Regions from separate parts of the Pseudomonas sp. Leaf127 genome, predicted to be linked through region 3. Evidence: predicted binding sites of a transcription regulator. Region 3 holds the regulator's gene; each other region holds the start of a gene.

Region 1 (5,892 bases), on a different contig from region 3:
ACTGAAATCGATGGGCATGATTGAAAACCTCTGGGTATTTTGGACGCTTGCCTTGTTTTCGGCTAACCCATGGAAAACTTTAGGCGCAATGTTGCAAAGCCTGGACAGCAGGCATTGCGCGCCTGGATATGCGGTGCAGTCTAGAAAAAACCGGCGCCACACACCAGCTTCAATCGATATCAATGCCGTTCACATGGCCACTTCCACTTGCCCGGGGCCTGTAATGCTGGCCTTTATCACCCGCTTGGAGTTGAGGTTGCGTACCCGTATCTGTTCATTGAGCCCGCCATCGGACAGTGCCTCGCCCGGCATGCGCACCGCCAGGCTGGCGCTGCGCGCGATAATCACCACCTGGTCACCCTTGCGGATCATGGCGGGTTGTTCGAGAAACGTGGGCGACAGCACCTGATCGACGACCGCTGGTCGGACAAGTTTCTGCCCGATGGCCAGGTCCAGTGATGGCAGAAAGCCCTGGTTCAGCGTGCCGACATCCCGCTCGCGCAAGGCAATGTCTTGCTCATTGATGACCGTGTCACGCTTGAGCGGTCGCGTGGCGATGACCACGGTGCGAAACAGTTGCACCTGGGCCGGCACATAGACAGTCCAGGGGGATGAGCCCTCGCAGCGTACCCGCACGGTGACCCGGCCTACCGGGCGCTGGCTCTCCAGTGTCGCTGTCAAATCCTTGTCGCAAAACGCCAGGCGCATGCGCGGGTCCAGTTGCCGGACCTGAATCTCATGGCGGCCCTCGATCTGGCTGCTCGCCAAATACTCTTGTACGGTGTACTCAAGAAACCCCTCGGTGACGCCGATAAGCTGTTCAGGCAGTGTGAAATTCTCGGCTCGACCGGGATTTGCAGTGCACAACAGGCACAGCATGACGATTGCGCCCAGCCAGTGGCGGGTTTCTAATGCGGCGTGTCGAAAAATTGTCGTCTTGTCGTTCATGACGTATAAAAAGCAAGGCTCGTGCCGCTTGCCATCCCTGGCATGTGGTAATCGATGGTTGAGGTAAGGGGGGCAGGGCATGGCAGGTGTAATGGATTCGGTAAACCAGCGCACGCAGCTGGTTGGTCAGAATCGCCTGGAGCTGTTGCTGTTTCGCCTGCAAGGCAAGCAGCTCTACGGGATCAACGTTTTCAAGGTCAAAGAAGTACTGCAATGCCCGAAACTCACCATCATGCCCAAATCGAGCAGGATCGTGCGTGGTGTGGCCAATATCCGCGGTGGCACGATTCCGATTCTGGACCTGGCCATGGCCACCGGTTCCGCCGGGATGATCTCGCTGGAAAACACCTTCGTCATCATCACCGAGTACAACACCAAGGTGCAGGGGTTTCTGGTGCATTCGGTCGAACGCATCGTGAACATGAACTGGGAGGAGATTCATCCGCCACCCAAGGGCACTGGTCGCGACCACTACCTGACCGCCGTCACGCGCGTCGACAATCAGTTGGTGGAAATCATCGACGTCGAGAAAATCCTGGCCGAGGTGGCGCCGATCTCCGAAGCCGTGTCGGTCGGTGTGATTGATGCAGACACTCATCATAAGGCTGTCTCGCTGCGGGTACTGACCGTCGACGACTCGTCCGTGGCGCGCAAGCAGGTCAGCCGTTGCCTGGAAACAGTCGGTGTAGAAGTGGTCGCGCTCAATGATGGTCGCCAGGCGCTCGATTACCTGCTGGCGCTGATCGCCGAGGGCAAGAAACCCGAAGAAGAATTCCTGATGATGATCTCCGACATTGAAATGCCGGAGATGGATGGCTATACCTTGACGGCAGCCATACGCAATGATCCGCGGATGAACAAGATGCACATCACCCTGCACACTTCGTTGTCGGGGGTGTTCAACCAGGCAATGGTCAAAAAAGTCGGTGCCGATGATTTCCTGGCGAAATTCCGGCCCGATGACCTGGCGGCACGCGTCGTGTCCCGGATCAAGGCAGCAGACCAAAGCTAGCAAAGTGGGTCGCAGGCTTGCATGCGCACCTGCGAGCCGTCCCACCAGGGTCATGCACCCTGCACGTTCACATGATTTGAGAGGCGGTACTTTTGTCTACGGGTAATTTGGATTTTGAACAGTTCCGGGTCTTTCTGGAAAAAGCCTGTGGCATCCTGCTGGGTGAAAACAAGCAGTACCTTGTTTCCAGCCGCCTCAACAAGCTGATGGAGCAGCAGGGCATCAAGAGCCTGGGCGAACTGGTGCAGCGCATGCAGTCCCAGCCGCGCAGCGGGCTGCGCGAGCAGGTGGTCGACGCAATGACCACCAACGAAACCCTGTGGTTTCGCGACACCTATCCGTTCGAGGTGCTCAAGAACAAGGTCTTGCCCGAGCAGATCAAGGCCAGCCCTGGCCAGCGCCTGCGTATCTGGTCGGCGGCCTGTTCTTCCGGGCAGGAGCCGTACTCGTTGTCGATGTCGATCGACGAGTTCGAGCGTAGTAACCCGGGGCAGCTCAAGACCGGTGTGCAGATCGTGGCCACCGACCTTTCCAGCCTGATGCTCAATAACTGCAAGAGCGGCGAATACGACAGCCTGGCCATCGGCCGCGGCCTGTCGCCGGAACGCCTGCAGCGGTACTTCGACGTCAAGACGCCGGGGCGCTGGGCGGTGAAGGCACCGATCAAGAGTCGGGTCGAATTCCGTTCGTTCAACCTGCTCGACAGCTATGCCAGCCTGGGCAAGTTCGACATCGTGTTCTGTCGCAACGTGCTGATCTACTTTTCCGCCGAGGTGAAGAAGGACATCCTGCTGCGCATCCACAGTGTGCTCAAGCCGGGTGGCTATTTGTTCCTGGGGGCTTCCGAAGCGCTTAACGGCCTGCCGGATCATTACCAGATGGTCCAGTGCAGCCCGGGCATCATCTACAAGGCCAAATAAGCCGCCCTTGCCGTTGCGTGATCTGCCACGCAGCGGCAACCCTCGTGCCATCTTCTGGCAAAAAAACGACACTCCGCTTGCCGCCGCCTCCCTCCTGGCGGTAATCCCTTGCCGCTTTTCTGGCATGCCTGCCGCCTGTGCGTGGCAAAACCCTAGCAAACATGGCGTTCGACAACATGGCATGCCGATTGCTTTGTCTGTGATACGTACATCAGGTCAACCGGTAAAGGTTTCCCGACATGAGCATCAATTTCGATAAAGCACTTGGCATCCACGAAAAAGCCCTGAATTTCCGCGCCCAGCGGGCCGAGGTGTTGGCCAACAACATTTCCAACGCCGATACCCCGGGCTACAAGGCGCGTGACCTGGATTTTTCTGCCGTGCTGGCGGCCGAGACCGAGAAGGTCAACAAGGGCCAGTTCGCCATGAACACCACCAACGGTCGCCATATCGAGGCTCAGGGCAGCGGCAGCGACAACGAGGGCGTGCTGCTGTATCGCACCCCGTCGGCGCCGTCGCTGGACCAGAACACCGTCGACTCGCAAGTGGAGCAGGCCAGTTACACCCAGAACTCCATGTCGTTCCAGGCCAGCTTCACGCTGCTCAACAGTAAGTTCAAAGGGCTGGTATCGGCCCTGCGCGGAGAGTGATTCATGTCGCTATCGAATGTCTTCAACATTGCCGGCAGCGCCATGAGTGCCCAGACCACGCGTCTGAACACCACTGCCAGTAACATTGCCAACGCTGAAACCGTGTCGTCGAGCATGGACCAGACCTATCGTGCCCGTCATCCGGTGTTCGCCACCGTGCTTGAAGGCCAGCAGTCGATCGGTGGTGGTTCCCTGTTCCAGGACCAGGGTCAGGCCGGGCAGGGCGTGCAGGTCTCGGGCATCATCGAGGACACCTCCAACCTTGAAGCCCGCTACGAGCCCAATCATCCTTCTGCCGACGGCAACGGGTACGTCTACTACCCCAACGTCAATGTCGTGGAAGAAATGGCCGACATGATTTCCGCCAGTCGTTCGTTCCAGACCAACGTCGAAATCATGAACACCGCCAAAACCATGATGCAGAAGGTTCTGACCCTGGGTCAGTAATGAGGGCATGAACCATGGCTGTTGAAAACGATGTATCGGCGAAATTCATCAATTCGCTGCAGAACCCGACCAAGACCAAGACCAACGACGGCACCAGTGCCCTGGGCAAGGACGCGTTCCTGCAACTGCTGGTGACCCAGATGAAGAACCAGAACCCTCTGGATCCTCAGGACAACACCCAGTTCGTGGCCCAGCTGGCGCAGTTCAGCAGCCTGGAAAGCATGCAGAACCTGACCGGCACGGTCGATTCCATCGCCACCATCTACAAGTCGTCGCAGGCCCTGCAGGCCTCGTCGCTGGTCGGGCGTTCGGTGATTGTCGAGGCCAGCAGTGTGCACGTTGATGCCGGCAAGGGCCTGACCGGTTCGGTGGTCGTCCCGGCCACCACCACCAGCACCACGCTCAGTGTCTACGATGCCAACGGCACTCTGGCCGACACCGTCGACCTGGGCGCCTTGCCGGTTGGTACCCAAAGCTTCACCTGGGACGGCATCAAGGATGACGGCAGCGCAGCACCGGCCGGCAACTACACCTTCAAGGTCAATGCGTCGATCAATGGCGAGGGCACCGCCCTGGGCACCTACCTGCCGGCCACCGTCAACAGTGTGACGACCGCGACCACAGGCGGCGACATGACCCTTAACCTGGCCGGCGGCAGCAGCATCGCCCTGTCCAAAGTACAGACCATCGGATTGTAAGAGCCGGGCAGACGGCGAGGAGTTGTAAATGTCTTTCAATATCGGTCTTAGTGGTCTCTTTGCGGCCAACAAGCATCTTGACGTCACCGGCAACAACATTGCCAACGTCGCCACCAATGGCTTCAAGTCGTCGCGTGTCGAGTTCCGCGACCAGTATGCCCAATCGATTCGTGCCACCTCCGGCGGCGTCAGCACCGGCAGCGGCGTGGCCATCGGCGCTATCTCGCAGGAGTTCACCCAGGGCAACCTGGCGACCGGTACCGGCAACAGCCTGGACATGGCCATCAACGGCAGCGGCTTCTTCATGCTGACCAACAACGGCGAGAAGCTCTATACCCGTGCCGGTGCGTTCCACACTGACCGTGAAGGCTACATCGTCAACAGCGAAGGTATGAACCTGCAGGGCTACAACGTCGACGGCAATGGCGCGATCGGTGTGGGTACGCTGGGCCGGATGCGCATTGACACCTCGAACCTGGTGCCCAACACCACGTCGCAGATCACCAACTCCGCGAACCTGAACTCCTCGACTGCCCTGCCGACGCTGTCGACCTTCGACGCGACCGACACCAAGTCGTACAACTTCAAGTACGACACCCCGATCTATGACACCCAGGGTAACGAGCACAAGCTGGAAAACTACTTCGTCAAGACCGGCGTCAACACCTGGTCGATGCACAGTCTGGTCAACGGTCGCAACATCACCGATCCGACGACGACAACCACGACTGAAACCAAGCTGACCTTTGATTCCAGCGGTAACCTGATCAACTCGGGCACCGGTGCACCGGTCACCTCGGGCGCCGTGACCCTCAATGCCGACGGCACCTTGCAGGTCAATGGCTGGGTCCCCGGCGTACAGAGTGGCACCGGCACCACCGCGACCTGGGCCGCCAACGGCGCTGCCGGTTCGCCCACCGGCATCAAGCTGGACATGACGAACGTCAAGCAGACCGCCGCAGCGTCCGGCCTGATCAGCCAGACCCAGAACGGCTATGCCACCGGGCAAGTCAGCGCCATGAGCGTCGACGCCAGCGGCAGCCTGTTCGCCACCTACACCAACGGCCAGTCGAAAGTCATCGGCCAGGTCTCGCTGACCACCTTCGCCAACGTGCAGGGCCTGGAAGCGGCCGGTGGCACCAACTGGCGCGAGACGTTCTCGTCGGGCGTGCCGGTCAGTGGCGCGCCACAAACCGGTACCCTGGGCTATGTCACCG
Region 2 (5,892 bases), on a different contig from region 3:
TGTATTCGGCCATGTGCTATGAGCACGGCGGCATGCTCGACGACGGTACCTTGCTGCGCCTGGGCCAGGATGCCTTTCGCTGGATCGGCGGCGAAGACCATGCCGGCATCTGGCTACGCGAGCAGGCCGAAAGGCTCGGCATGAAGGTGTGGATCAAGAGCGCCAGCGATCAGATCCACAACATCGCCGTGCAAGGCCCGTTGAGTCGCGAACTGCTCGGGCAGATGGTCTGGAGCCCCGGCACCCAGCCGGCCCTGGCCGATCTTGGCTGGTTCCGCTTTCTGACCGGGCGCCTGGACGATCACAACGGCCCGGCACTGATGGTCTCGCGCACCGGCTACACCGGTGAACTGGGCTTTGAGGTGTGGTGCCACCCCGATGACGCCGTGCAGGTCTGGGAGCGGCTCTGGCAGCTCGGCCAGCCGCTGGGGCTGGTGCCGCTGGGCCTTGAAGCCCTGGACATGCTGCGCATCGAGGCCGGGCTGGTGTTTGCCGGCTACGAGTTCGACGATCAGACCGACCCGTTCGAGGCGGGCATTGGCTTTTGTGTACCGCTCAAGAGCAAGGCGGCCGATTTCATCGGGCGTGAGGCCTTGCTGCGCCGCAGTGCCCAGCCCCGCCAGCAACTGGTGGGGCTGGTGCTGGAAGGCAACGAAGTGGCGGCGCACGGCGACTGCGTACGCATGGGGCGGGCCCAGGTCGGGGTCATCACCAGTGCCACTCGCTCGGCGGTGCTGGGCCGCAACATCGCCCTGTGCCGGCTGGACATCGCGTATTGCGCACCGGGCACGGCGCTGGAAATCGGCAAGCTCGACGGCCAGCAAAAGCGTATTCGTGCCCACGTGGCCGCCAGCACCGTGGCTTATGATCCTCAGAAGAGCCGGGTTCGCAGCTGACACCTCAGTGTCATCCACAGGCGCCTGTGCAGGACGGCATATGTCTTGCACGGCGCCTTTGTCGTTTCATGGATAGGAGATTGGCCGATGTGGTTTTCCAACGCTTCTCGTGGCCTGGCCAATGAACTTGGCCTGTGGCTGGATCGCCTGCTGGACGAACAGGGCAGCCCCGCACCGGCCGCTGCGCCGCTGCGCGAGCACCCGCACTTGCAGGGCCGCCTGCAGCGCCTGCACCAGCGCTGGGCCGAACTGCAGCACATTCGCCAGGAGGCCCAGGCGCGCCCGGCACCGCCCTGCACCGAGGCCCAGTACGCTGAGCTGCAACGCCAGGTGGCGCAAGGCCTGGCCCACATTGCTGATCTTCAGGCCCGGCAGCACAGCGACGCCGCCCGGCTGGCGCAGTTGAGCGCCGAGCAGGCCGGCTGGGAGCAGGAGCGCCAGGTCTGGGAAGTCACCCGCAGCAGCCTCACCGAAGGCTGCTGGTCGATGAACGTGGTGGATGGCAATCCGGATCATCCGCACAACGTTATTCGTTGGTCAGAGCAGTTTCGCCAGTTGATCGGCCACGACGCCCGCTCGTTTCCCGATGGCTGGGACAGCTACTTTGCCGTGGTCAACAGCGACGACCTCAAGCAGGTCATGCACGCCTTCGACACCTCGATGAAGGCGCCGGGCGGCGATGACGGTTATGTCGTCGAATACCGCATGCGCCACAAGACCCGGGGCGAGCTGTGGTTCCGCGAGCGTGGCCGCAGTCTGCGCGACAGCCAGGGGCGGCTGTTGCATGTGGCCGGCGCGGTGCGCGAAATCAGCGACGAAAAGACCGCCGCCAGCCTGCACGCACGCGAGCAGGCCGGTATCCAGGCCACCTACGAAAACATTGCGCGCATTGCGGCGGTGATTCGCGGCATCGCCGAGCAGACCAACCTGCTGGCACTCAACGCCGCCATCGAAGCGGCCCGCGCCGGTGAACAAGGCAGGGGCTTTGCCGTGGTCGCCGATGAAGTGCGCAACCTGGCCCAGCGTACCCAGGAGTCGGTGCAGCAGATCCAGTCCATGCTGCAACAGCGGTAAGCCATACCTGCCGCCAAGGCGGCACGCCGTCACGCAACAAACATGGGACCGGTGTGTAGGAGCGCGCTTGCCCGCGACCGAGTGCGTAGCGCTCGCAAAAATTGTGTAGACGCTGAAAATTTACGACTGCTAACGCAGCCGGTCGCGGGCAGTGTGCCTGATGGGCATAGTGACCCCCTCAATTGGAATACTTGTAGCCCACCTCGCCATGCGCAGACAGGTCCAGCCCGTCGACCTCGGCGTCTTCATCGACGCGCAGCCCACCGCACAGCATCGCCGTGATCTTGAACGCCACCAGGCTGCTGAGCGCCGAGAACAGGATGCTGAACAATAGCGCCCCGCCATTGACCAGCAACTGGCTGACCAGGTCGCGGCCTTCGGCAAAGCCCTGGCCACCCAGGGCGGTCATTGCGAACACCGGGGTCAGCAGCCCGCCCAGGATACCGGCCACGCCATGCACGCCAAACACATCGAAGGCGTCGTCCAGGCCCAGCATCGGCTTGAGCTTTTCCACCGACCAGACGCACAAGGGGCCTGCAATGAAGCCCAGCACGATGGCGCCCATGGGCCCGACAAAACCACACGCGGGGGTGATCGCCACCAACCCGGCAATGGAGCCCGACACCGCCCCGAACAGGCTCGGCCGGCCACGGTGTTTCCACTCCACCAGCATCCAGCCCAGCGCACCGGCGCAACTGGCCAGCATGGTGTTGACCATCACCAGCATGGCAAAGCCGTTGACCGCCAGCACGCAACCGCCACAGAAACCCAGCCAGCCGACCCACAGCAGCGAGCCGCCGGTCATGGTCATGGTCATGTTGTGCGGCGCCAGCGCCGAGGTACCGAAGCCGCGACGCCGGCCGATCAGCCAGGCGCCGACCAGCGAAGCGATGCCGACGTTCAGGTGCACCACGTTGCCCCCGGCAAAGTCCTGCACGCCCAGGTTAAACACCCAGCCGCCACCCCAGGCCATGTGCGCCATCGGGATATAGTTAAGGGTGATCCACAGCGCCATGAACACCATCACCGCGGCAAACTTCATGCGCTCGGCAAACGCTCCGACAATGATGGCCGGGGTAATGGCGGCAAACAGCAGCATGAACAGAAAGTACAAATATTCAGGAATGGTTCCCACCACGGTATGAATGGTCACGCCTTGCAAGAACACTTTATCCAGATTGCCGATCACGGCATTCATCGAACCGCCATCGCCAAACACCAGGCTGTAGCCGTATACGGCAAAGATGATCGACATCAAGGCGGCGGTGCAGAACACCTGCATCATGACCGAGAGCACATTCTTGGTCCTGGCCATGCCGCCATAGAACAGCGCAAGACCGGGCAAGGTCATCAACAACACAATCAGCGAACACAGCGCCACAAAGGCGGTGTCGCCGCTATTGATGACCGGTGCGACTTCATCGGCGTACCCTGAAGAGCAAGCCATAACAAGGGGGAGGCCGCATAGGGTGCGGCCTGGGCGTGCGAGGCGGATCATGGCTGATAATCTCCAACGGTCTGAATAGGTGCCGGTAATGCCCAGGCAGGCCAAGGCATGACGACGCGCTGAACTACGCCGGAAGGATGAAAGTATTCATTCCTTTCGGGTAATTTATTTTCCTGTTGGGAATAGCAATTAGCTTGCCAGTGTCTCTGTATAACAAGTCTGAACCGCGTGTTGTCGACGCGGGCACGCTTTGAAGCGGCGGGCAACCGATTATGTGATCAGTGCAGAAAGGCGATAGGAAGCCGCGCACTTTCAACGGCAGAAAAACATGCACTGTTAAGGCTCATTTTCCTGCCGGCAGCGCCGTTATGGTTATAGCCACTAAGGAGTATTGCCGGTGAAGTCTGACTACGCCGTGGTTGAATAAACACATATTAAAAGGCCGGTAGCAACGGGGTCATACCGCCGCCATGGCGGTTTGCAATACGCTGTGTCGATAGTCGCTGGGTGACATGCCATAGGCATTTCTGAAGGCCCGGGAAAAGTGCCCCAGGTCCTTGAAGCCCCAGCGTATGGCTATATGGCTGATTTTCAGATCGCTGTGGGCGATGGCCTGGGCGCAGCGCTGCAGGCGACGTTCAAGAATGTAGCGGCCCACGCTCATGCCGGACCGGGTAAACAGGCGGTGCAGACTGCGCACCGACGTGCCGATGGCCGAGGCGATCTGCTCCGGGCACAGGGCCTCGTCGTCGAGATGGCGCTCGATCAGTGTGCGGGCCTTGACCAGCAGGGCAGGGCTGTCAGCCGGCTCACTGCTGTCATCCGTGGCCAGGGCCGGCCTGAGCAGCGCCAGAATCGCCTCCAGCACCGCCAGGGACTCTTGTCGGGCCAGCGTCGTGTTGTTCATCAACTGGTTGACCAGCATGGCGCTCATGGCGCCGATGGACGAGGTGGCCTCGATACGCTGGTTCAGCCGCACGTGCCGGGTCTTGAAGCGCTGCAGCAGCTCATCGCGCGGCAGGATGAACGACACCTGGTCGCTCAGGCCCTGAAAGTGAAAGTCGCTGGGCCGGGCCACGTCGAGCAGCACCAGGTCACCGCGTTGTAGGCGGGTCTGGGTCTCGGACTGGCAAATGACGGCCTCGCCACCGAGCTGCATCACCAGATAGAAAAAATCCTGGTCGTCGCGGCGGATGTCGCTGGCCCGGCGATACACCTGCGAGCAGTTGCTGGTAATGCGTGCGCCTTGCAGCGCGCACGATTCGCTGTCGACAGCGGTCACCGCGCCCTGAAAGGTGGTGATGTCCGAGTGGCAAGGCGGTTCGACATGAAAGATTCCGCAGCTTGAGGCCAGGCTGCCGTGCCAGACCTCGAACCCTTCGCGCCCCAGAAAGAGCTGCTCGTGCTGCAATGCGTGATTCATGATTCACCTCGGACCGGCAATGGGTCTGGTTTTTCTTATTAGAAGTAGCGAATGGTCGTATGAGCCGAGCGCAGGCGGTTAATTTACTAACATCTTAATGTTTGTATCAAGATTATTCATCAGGGCCGCCCCATGGCACGTTGAGCCAAGCGGTTGGCGCGCTCAACAGTGGTCGGCCCGCCACACAAGGCATCTAATCGGGGCTCATATTCATTGATGTGCAGGTCCTTCCATGCAAAACAATCATTCCGATCCGCACCTGCAAAAAAACCTGCGCTGGACAGATGCCTTTGCTCTGTCGATGGCCGTGTCGGGGTCGATCTTCGCCTCGTTCGGCTTTGCCCTGGGCGTACTCGGCCCGGTGAGCGCGTTGTTGCTCTGGGTGGGGTCGGCCGCCATCGGTGCCTGCCAGAACTGGATCTTTCTCGAAGTGGCGGCCATGTTCCCCGACAAACCCGGCGGCATCGCCATGATCGCCACCCAAGGCTGGCGGCGACGCTGCACCCTGGTCGGCCCGCTGGCGTCCTTTGGCTACTGGCTGGGTTGGTCGGCGGTGCTGTCGATCGTCAGTGTCAGTGCCGGGGCGCTGATCCAGGCGCAATGGTTCGCCACCCAGACCTGGACCCTCACGCTGGGACCGTTGACCGTGGGGCTGGCGCAATTGATCGGCGCTGGCCTGCTGGTGCTGTTCTGGCAGTTCAACCGGCTGGGCGTGCACATGGCCGCCTCGGTGTCCCGCTACATGGGGGCGCTGTTGTTGGTGCCGATCCTGGTGCTGGCGGTTTCTCCATTGTTCGGCGACGGCTGGAGCCTGGCGCGCTTTCAGCACGCCTTGGTCGAGCAACCGTTGAGCCTGGACTGGAGCGCCCTGCGCACGGCGCTGGTGTGGCTGTTTCTGGTCAGCTGGAGCGCCTACGGCACTGAAATGTGTGCCGCTTTCGGCCCTGAATACCGCAGCCAGCGCGACATGCGCCTGGCGCTGCTGACCTCCGGCGGCTACACCGTGGCAGTGTTCGCGGCCGTGGCTTTCGGGTTGGGTGGCATGGTCGACC
Region 3 (5,892 bases):
AAGCCCTGAATGGTCGCGCAGTTCAGGCTTCCAGTACGGGTTGGGCAGGCAGCGCACATCGAACACCAGGTCGGCGTCCACGGGCATGCCACGCTTGAAGCCGAACGACTCGATGAGAAAGGCCGTGCCGGGCTCGGGCTTGTTCAACAGGCGCAGCTTCAAGGTGTCACGCAACTGATAGAGGTTCAGGTGCGTCGTGTTGATCTTCAGGTCGGCCAGGTCGATGATCGGCCCCAGCAGTTGGCTCTCGTCGCGGATGGCCTCGGCCAGCGAGCGCTGTGCATTGCTCAACGGGTGACGACGACGGGTCTCGGAAAAGCGCTTGAGCAACGTGGCATCGTCAGCGTCCAGATACAGCACGTCGCAAGAGATGTGCCGGGCACGGACTTCGTCGAGGATCTGCGGAAATCGGGTCAGGTGGCTGGGCATATTGCGCGCGTCGATCGACACGGCCAGCAGCGGCTCGGCCTGCTCGCTGTTGAGCAGGGCGCGCTCGGCCAGTTCGGGCAACAGGCCGGCCGGCAGGTTATCGACGCAGTAGAAGCCATTGTCTTCCAGTACGTCGAGTGCCGTGCTCTTGCCTGAGCCTGAGCGGCCACTGACGATGATCATGCGCATGCTCAATGGCCTTTGAGTTTTTCCAGTACTAAATCGTAAAGCGCCTGACTGCTTTTCGCGCTGCGCAACTGGTCGCGTACATCGCTGCGATCAAGCATGCCGGCAATCTGGCTCAGCAGCTTGAGATGTTCGTCCGTGGCCGCCTGTGGTACCAGCAGTACGAACAGCAGGTCGACGGGCTCACCGTCGATAGCATCGAACTCCACTGCCTTGTCGAGCAACAGAACCGCACTGACCGGTTCTACGCAGTCATTCAGGCGGCAGTGAGGAATGGCGATGCCATTGCCAAAGCCGGTCGAGCCCAGTTTTTCGCGGGCCAGCAGTTTTTCAAATACGTCTTGTGCGTCCAGGGCGGGTACTTCACGCCCGATGAGGTTGGCGATCTGTTCAAGCACGCGTTTCTTGCTGCCTCCCGGCACGTTCACCAGGGAACGGCCGGGGGTCAGTATGTTTTCAAGTCGAATCATGGGTTGGTATGTCAGCGCGCTGTCGCACCCTTGAGGATGCTTTGCTGCTTTTCCTTGTGCTTGAGCAATTGTCTGTCGAGCTTGTCGGTGAGCAGGTCGATGGCCGCGTACATGTCGTCATGTTCGGCGTTGGCTACGACCTCCCCACCATGAATATGCAAAGTGGCTTCGATTTTCTGCTTCAGCTTCTCGACCGTCATCGTGACCTGGACGTTGGTGATCTTGTCGAAATGCCCTTCGAGCTTCTTGAGTTTGAGCTCCACATACTCACGAAGGGGTTTGGTCACTTCCAGATGTTGTCCACTGATATTGACTTGCATACAGCTTTCTCCCTTTGCCAGTGCATAAGAGACAGGTCGGTGACCTGCCACTGGAACGCTGTGGCCTGCGCCTGCAAGCAGCGGTGAGCTCTGGTACGCCACCTGCAGGTGCTTCGTCCGCTACATCAGCCGCTTACGCTCGCTGGACGGCGCTATCCCGAGGGATTCGCGGTACTTGGCGACTGTGCGACGGGCGACTTGAATGCCTTGTGCCTCCAGTAAACCAGCGATCTTGCTGTCGCTCAATGGCTTTTTCTGATTTTCCGCCGCCACCAGTTTCTTGATAATCGCGCGAATGGCCGTGGACGAGCATTCGCCGCCTTCGGAGGTGCTGACGTGGCTGGAAAAGAAGTATTTCAGTTCGTATATGCCACGCGGCGTGTGCATGAATTTCTGCGTGGTGACCCGGGAAATGGTCGATTCATGCATGCCCACGGCTTCGGCGATGTCATGCAACACCAGTGGCTTCATGGCCTCGTCGCCGTATTCGAGAAAGCCGCGCTGGTGCTCGACGATCTGGGTGGCCACCTTCATCAGTGTTTCGTTGCGGCTTTGCAGGCTCTTGATGAACCAGCGGGCTTCCTGCAACTGATTGCGCATGAAGGTGTTGTCGGCGCTGGTGTCGGCGCGGCGCACGAAACCGGCGTACTGCGGGTTGACCCGCAAGCGTGGCACCGCTTCCTGGTTCAGTTCGACCAGCCAGCGTTCGCTGTCCTTGCGCACAATGACATCGGGCACGACATATTCCGGCTCGCTGGACTCGATCTGCGAGCCCGGCCGTGGATTGAGGCTCTGGACCAGTTCGATGACCTGGCGCAGGTCATCTTCCTTGAGCTTCATGCGACGCATCAGTTGCGAGTAGTCGCGCCCGCCCAGCAGATCGATGTAGTCGGTGACCAGGCGCTGGGCTTCGCTCAGCCAGGGCGTACTGGCATGCATCTGGCGCAGTTGCAGCAGCAGGCATTCGCTCAGGGTACGGGCGCCGACGCCGGCCGGTTCGAATTGCTGGATGCGATGCAGCACGGCTTCGATTTCATCGCGTTCGATGTCCAGTTCGGGATCGAAGGCTTCCAGCAGCTCTTCCAGCGACTCTTCCAGATACCCCTGATTGTTGATGCAGTCGATCAGGGTGACGGCAATGAGGCGGTCGGTGTCGGACATCGGCGCGACGTTGAGCTGCCACAGCAGATGGCTCTGCAGGCTTTCACCGACAGAGGTGCGGGTGGTGAAGTCCCACTCGTCATCATCATTGCTGGGCAGGCTGCTGGCGCTGGTCTGGTAGATGTCTTCCCAGGCCGTGTCGACCGGCAGTTCGTTAGGGATGCGCTCGTTCCATTCGCCTTCTTCAAGATTGTCCACGGTGGGTGCGGACGATTCCTGATAGGTCGAATCCTGGGGCTCGTGTTCACGCTCGTTGCCCGGCTTGTTTTCGATATTGTCCGCCATCGGGTCGGAATTATCGAAATCGTCGCCTTCTTCCTGGCGTTCCAGCATGGGGTTGGATTCCAGGGCTTCCTGGATTTCCTGCTGCAAGTCCAGGGTCGACAACTGGAGTAAGCGGATAGCCTGTTGCAGCTGCGGTGTCATCGTCAGCTGCTGGCCCATTCTCAAGACTAGCGATGGTTTCATGGCAGTGGCTCAACACCTTACATTCGCCGGCGCGCGTGCGCCATCCACTACAGGGCGCCTGGGCGCCGCCTTTTATAAGCAAGTTATATGCCTGAAATTCAAGCGCTTGCCTAGAGCGCCACGACAAATAATCCGCTGTCAATGGTCATTGTGGTCGGTCTAGAGGCGGAACTCGTGTCCGAGGTAGACCTCTTTGACCAACTGGTTGGCCAGGATGGTCTCGGCATCGCCTTCGGCGATCAACTGTCCATCATTGACGATGTAGGCGGTTTCGCAGATGTCCAGGGTTTCACGGACGTTGTGATCGGTGATCAGTACGCCAATGCCCTTGGCCTTCAGGTGATGAATGATCTGCTTGATATCGCCGACCGAAATCGGGTCGACACCGGCAAAGGGCTCGTCCAGCAGGATGAACTTGGGGGCAGTGGCCAGTGCCCGGGCAATTTCCACACGGCGCCGCTCGCCACCGGACAGGCTCATGCCCAGGCTGTCGCGGATATGGGTGATGTGAAACTCCTGCAAGAGGTTTTCCAGCTCCTTGCGGCGTGCCGCGCCGTCGAGCTCCTTGCGGGTTTCCAGGATGGCCATGATGTTATCGGCCACGGTCAGCTTGCGAAAAATAGAGGCTTCCTGGGGCAGGTAGCCAATACCGGCGCGAGCCCGGCCGTGCATCGGCTGGTGGCTGACATCCAGGTCATCGATCAGTACGCGCCCCTGGTCGGCCTGCACCAGGCCGACGATCATGTAGAAACACGTCGTCTTGCCGGCACCGTTCGGGCCCAGCAGGCCGACGATCTGGCCACTGTCGATCGACAGGCTTACATCGCGTACGACCTGGCGACTCTTGTAACTCTTGGCCAGGTGCTGGGCTTTGAGCGTTGCCATTTACTGGGCCTTCTGCTGCGGTTCGGTTTTCTTTTTCGGCTGGATGACCATGTCGATCCGTGGCCGTGGCGTCGTCACGTTGCTGCCGGTCGCGCGACCTGCACTGACGATCTGGCGCACGGTGTCGTAGACGATCTTTTCGCCTTCGGAGGTGTTGCCATCGTTGATGACCTTGGCCTTGTCGATCAGTGTGATCCGGTCCTGGCCCGCGTTGTACTGGATGGTCACGGCATAGGCCTGGACGATAGGCTTGGTCGCCGAAGGCTTCTGCTCGTAATAGGCCAGGTTGCCGACCGAGGTGAAAACATCGACTTCGCCCTGGGCATTGCGTGTGATGGTCACGGTGTTGCCGGTGATCTTCATCGAGCCCTGGGTGATGATGACATTGCCCTTGTAGGTGGCAACACCCTGCTTGTCGTCGAGCTGCGCATCGTCCGACTGGATATGAATCGGCTGGTCACGGTCTGTGGGCAGGGACCAGGCGCTCGCGCTTCCCAGTGCTGCGCCCAGGCCGAGCAAGAAAGGAAGAGTTTTAACGAGCCTCATACTGTCCTCTTACGTTGGACAGCAGGTCCATCCTGCCGTCGTTCAAATACGCTTTCATCCCTTTGGCCGTAGTGACACCGCCGCCGGCGTCGATTCTAACGGCTTGCTCGGTCTGCGCATATTGCTTCTGTGGGAATACGGTCATTCGAGTGCTGGTAATGACAGTCGAACGTTTCTTTTCATCGGTGCGCGATACACGCACATCGTCGATCAGCTCGACCTGCTCGCCGCCGGGTGAGACTTCACCGCGTGCGCTCTGCACGTGCCACGGGAACGCCGTGCCACGGTACATCTGCAGGTCCGGCCGGGTCAGCAGGGTGACATCGGAGGCCTTGACGTGTTCGACCTTGTCGGCCGTCATTTCGTACTGCACCTTGCCATCGGGCAGGTACTGCACGCTGCGCGCGTTCAGGGCGTAGTAGTCGATGGCGGTTTCGTCAGGCATCACGGCAGGTTGCTCCATGAAGCTCTCGGGGCTGACATTCCAGTAGCCGACCGCCGCCAGCAGGAATGCCAGTACGCCGAGTATCAGGAAGGTCCGAATCTTTTTGCTGAGCATGAGCGAAGTCTACAAGTAGGCGGCGTGGGCCGCTTCAAGGTTGCCCTGGGCGTTCAGGATCAGCTCGCAGAACTCGCGTGCTGCCCCTTCACCGCCCCGGGCGCAAGTGACGCCGTGGGCGTGCTGGCGAACGAAGCCGGCGGCACTGGCCACGGCCATCCCCAGGCCGACGCGGCGAATGACGGGCAAGTCTGGCAGATCATCCCCCAGGTAGGCGACCTGTTCGTAGCCAAGGTTCAGTTCGCCGAGCAACTGGTCAAGCACCACCAGCTTGTCTTCGCGGCCCTGGTACAAGTGGGCGATGCCCAGGTTTTTGGCGCGACGCTCGACCACCGGGGTCTTGCGCCCGCTGATGATGGCCGTGCTGACGCCCGAGGCGATCAGCATCTTGATGCCCTGGCCGTCGAGGGTATTGAAGGTCTTGAATTCGCTGCCGTCTTCCAGGAAGTACAGGCGGCCATCGGTCAGCACGCCATCGACATCGAAAATCGCCAGCCTGATCTTGCTGGCGCGTTGCAGCAGTTCGTCGCTCACGGTGCGGGTCTCCATTACATGACTCCTGCGCGCAGAAGATCCTGCAGGTTGAAAGCGCCTGTGGGGCGGTCGTGTTCGTCGACCACGATCAGCGCGCTGATCTTGTGGTCCTCCATGATTTTCAGGGCCTGGGCGGCGAGCATGTCGGCGCGCGCGGTCTTGCCGTGCACGGTCATGACTTCGTCGACGGTGGTCTGGTGGATGTCGATCGGACGGTCCAGGGTGCGGCGCAGGTCGCCGTCGGTAAACACCCCGGCCAGCCGGCCGTCGTCTTCGAGAATGGCCGTCATGCCCAGGCCCTTGCGGGTCATTTCCAGCAAGGCATCACGCAGTG

The links. The regulator sigma-54, encoded in region 3, starts transcription at its own class of promoters, with help from an activator protein. The targets are predictions, from matches to a motif close to ANTGGCATNNANNTTGCTNT.
Region 1: flgB (flagellar basal body rod protein FlgB) is a predicted target of sigma-54. The motif match lies at 3,056-3,075, and genes of this name have one in related genera.
Region 2: ASF84_RS10035 (ammonium transporter) is a predicted target of sigma-54. The motif match lies at 3,600-3,619, and genes of this name have one in related genera.

What each region holds. Positions count from the first base shown of each region.
Region 1 covers NZ_LMOA01000020.1:354,793-360,684, forward strand. The annotation lists gene flgM (flagellar biosynthesis anti-sigma factor FlgM) at 1-18, opposite strand, end outside; gene flgA (flagellar basal body P-ring formation chaperone FlgA) at 190-948, opposite strand; gene ASF84_RS12280 (chemotaxis protein CheV) at 1,028-1,960, shown strand; gene cheR (protein-glutamate O-methyltransferase CheR) at 2,053-2,880, shown strand; gene flgB (flagellar basal body rod protein FlgB) at 3,120-3,530, shown strand; gene flgC (flagellar basal body rod protein FlgC) at 3,534-3,977, shown strand; gene ASF84_RS12300 (flagellar hook assembly protein FlgD) at 3,992-4,675, shown strand; gene flgE (flagellar hook protein FlgE) at 4,704-5,892, shown strand, end outside.
Region 2 covers NZ_LMOA01000012.1:474,422-480,313, forward strand. The annotation lists gene ASF84_RS10025 (DUF1989 domain-containing protein) at 1-896, shown strand, start outside; partial or broken gene ASF84_RS29675 (PAS domain-containing protein) at 1,383-1,682, shown strand; partial or broken gene ASF84_RS29680 (methyl-accepting chemotaxis protein) at 1,749-1,958, shown strand; gene ASF84_RS10035 (ammonium transporter) at 2,149-3,468, opposite strand; gene feaR (transcriptional regulator FeaR) at 3,875-4,840, opposite strand; gene ASF84_RS10045 (APC family permease) at 5,073-5,892, shown strand, end outside.
Region 3 covers NZ_LMOA01000001.1:115,171-121,062, forward strand. The annotation lists gene rapZ (RNase adapter RapZ) at 1-618, opposite strand, end outside; gene ptsN (PTS IIA-like nitrogen regulatory protein PtsN) at 621-1,085, opposite strand; gene hpf (ribosome hibernation-promoting factor, HPF/YfiA family) at 1,097-1,405, opposite strand; gene ASF84_RS00495 (RNA polymerase factor sigma-54) at 1,526-3,034, opposite strand; gene lptB (LPS export ABC transporter ATP-binding protein) at 3,194-3,919, opposite strand; gene lptA (lipopolysaccharide transport periplasmic protein LptA) at 3,920-4,465, opposite strand; gene lptC (LPS export ABC transporter periplasmic protein LptC) at 4,452-5,024, opposite strand; gene ASF84_RS00515 (KdsC family phosphatase) at 5,034-5,573, opposite strand; gene ASF84_RS00520 (KpsF/GutQ family sugar-phosphate isomerase) at 5,573-5,892, opposite strand, start outside.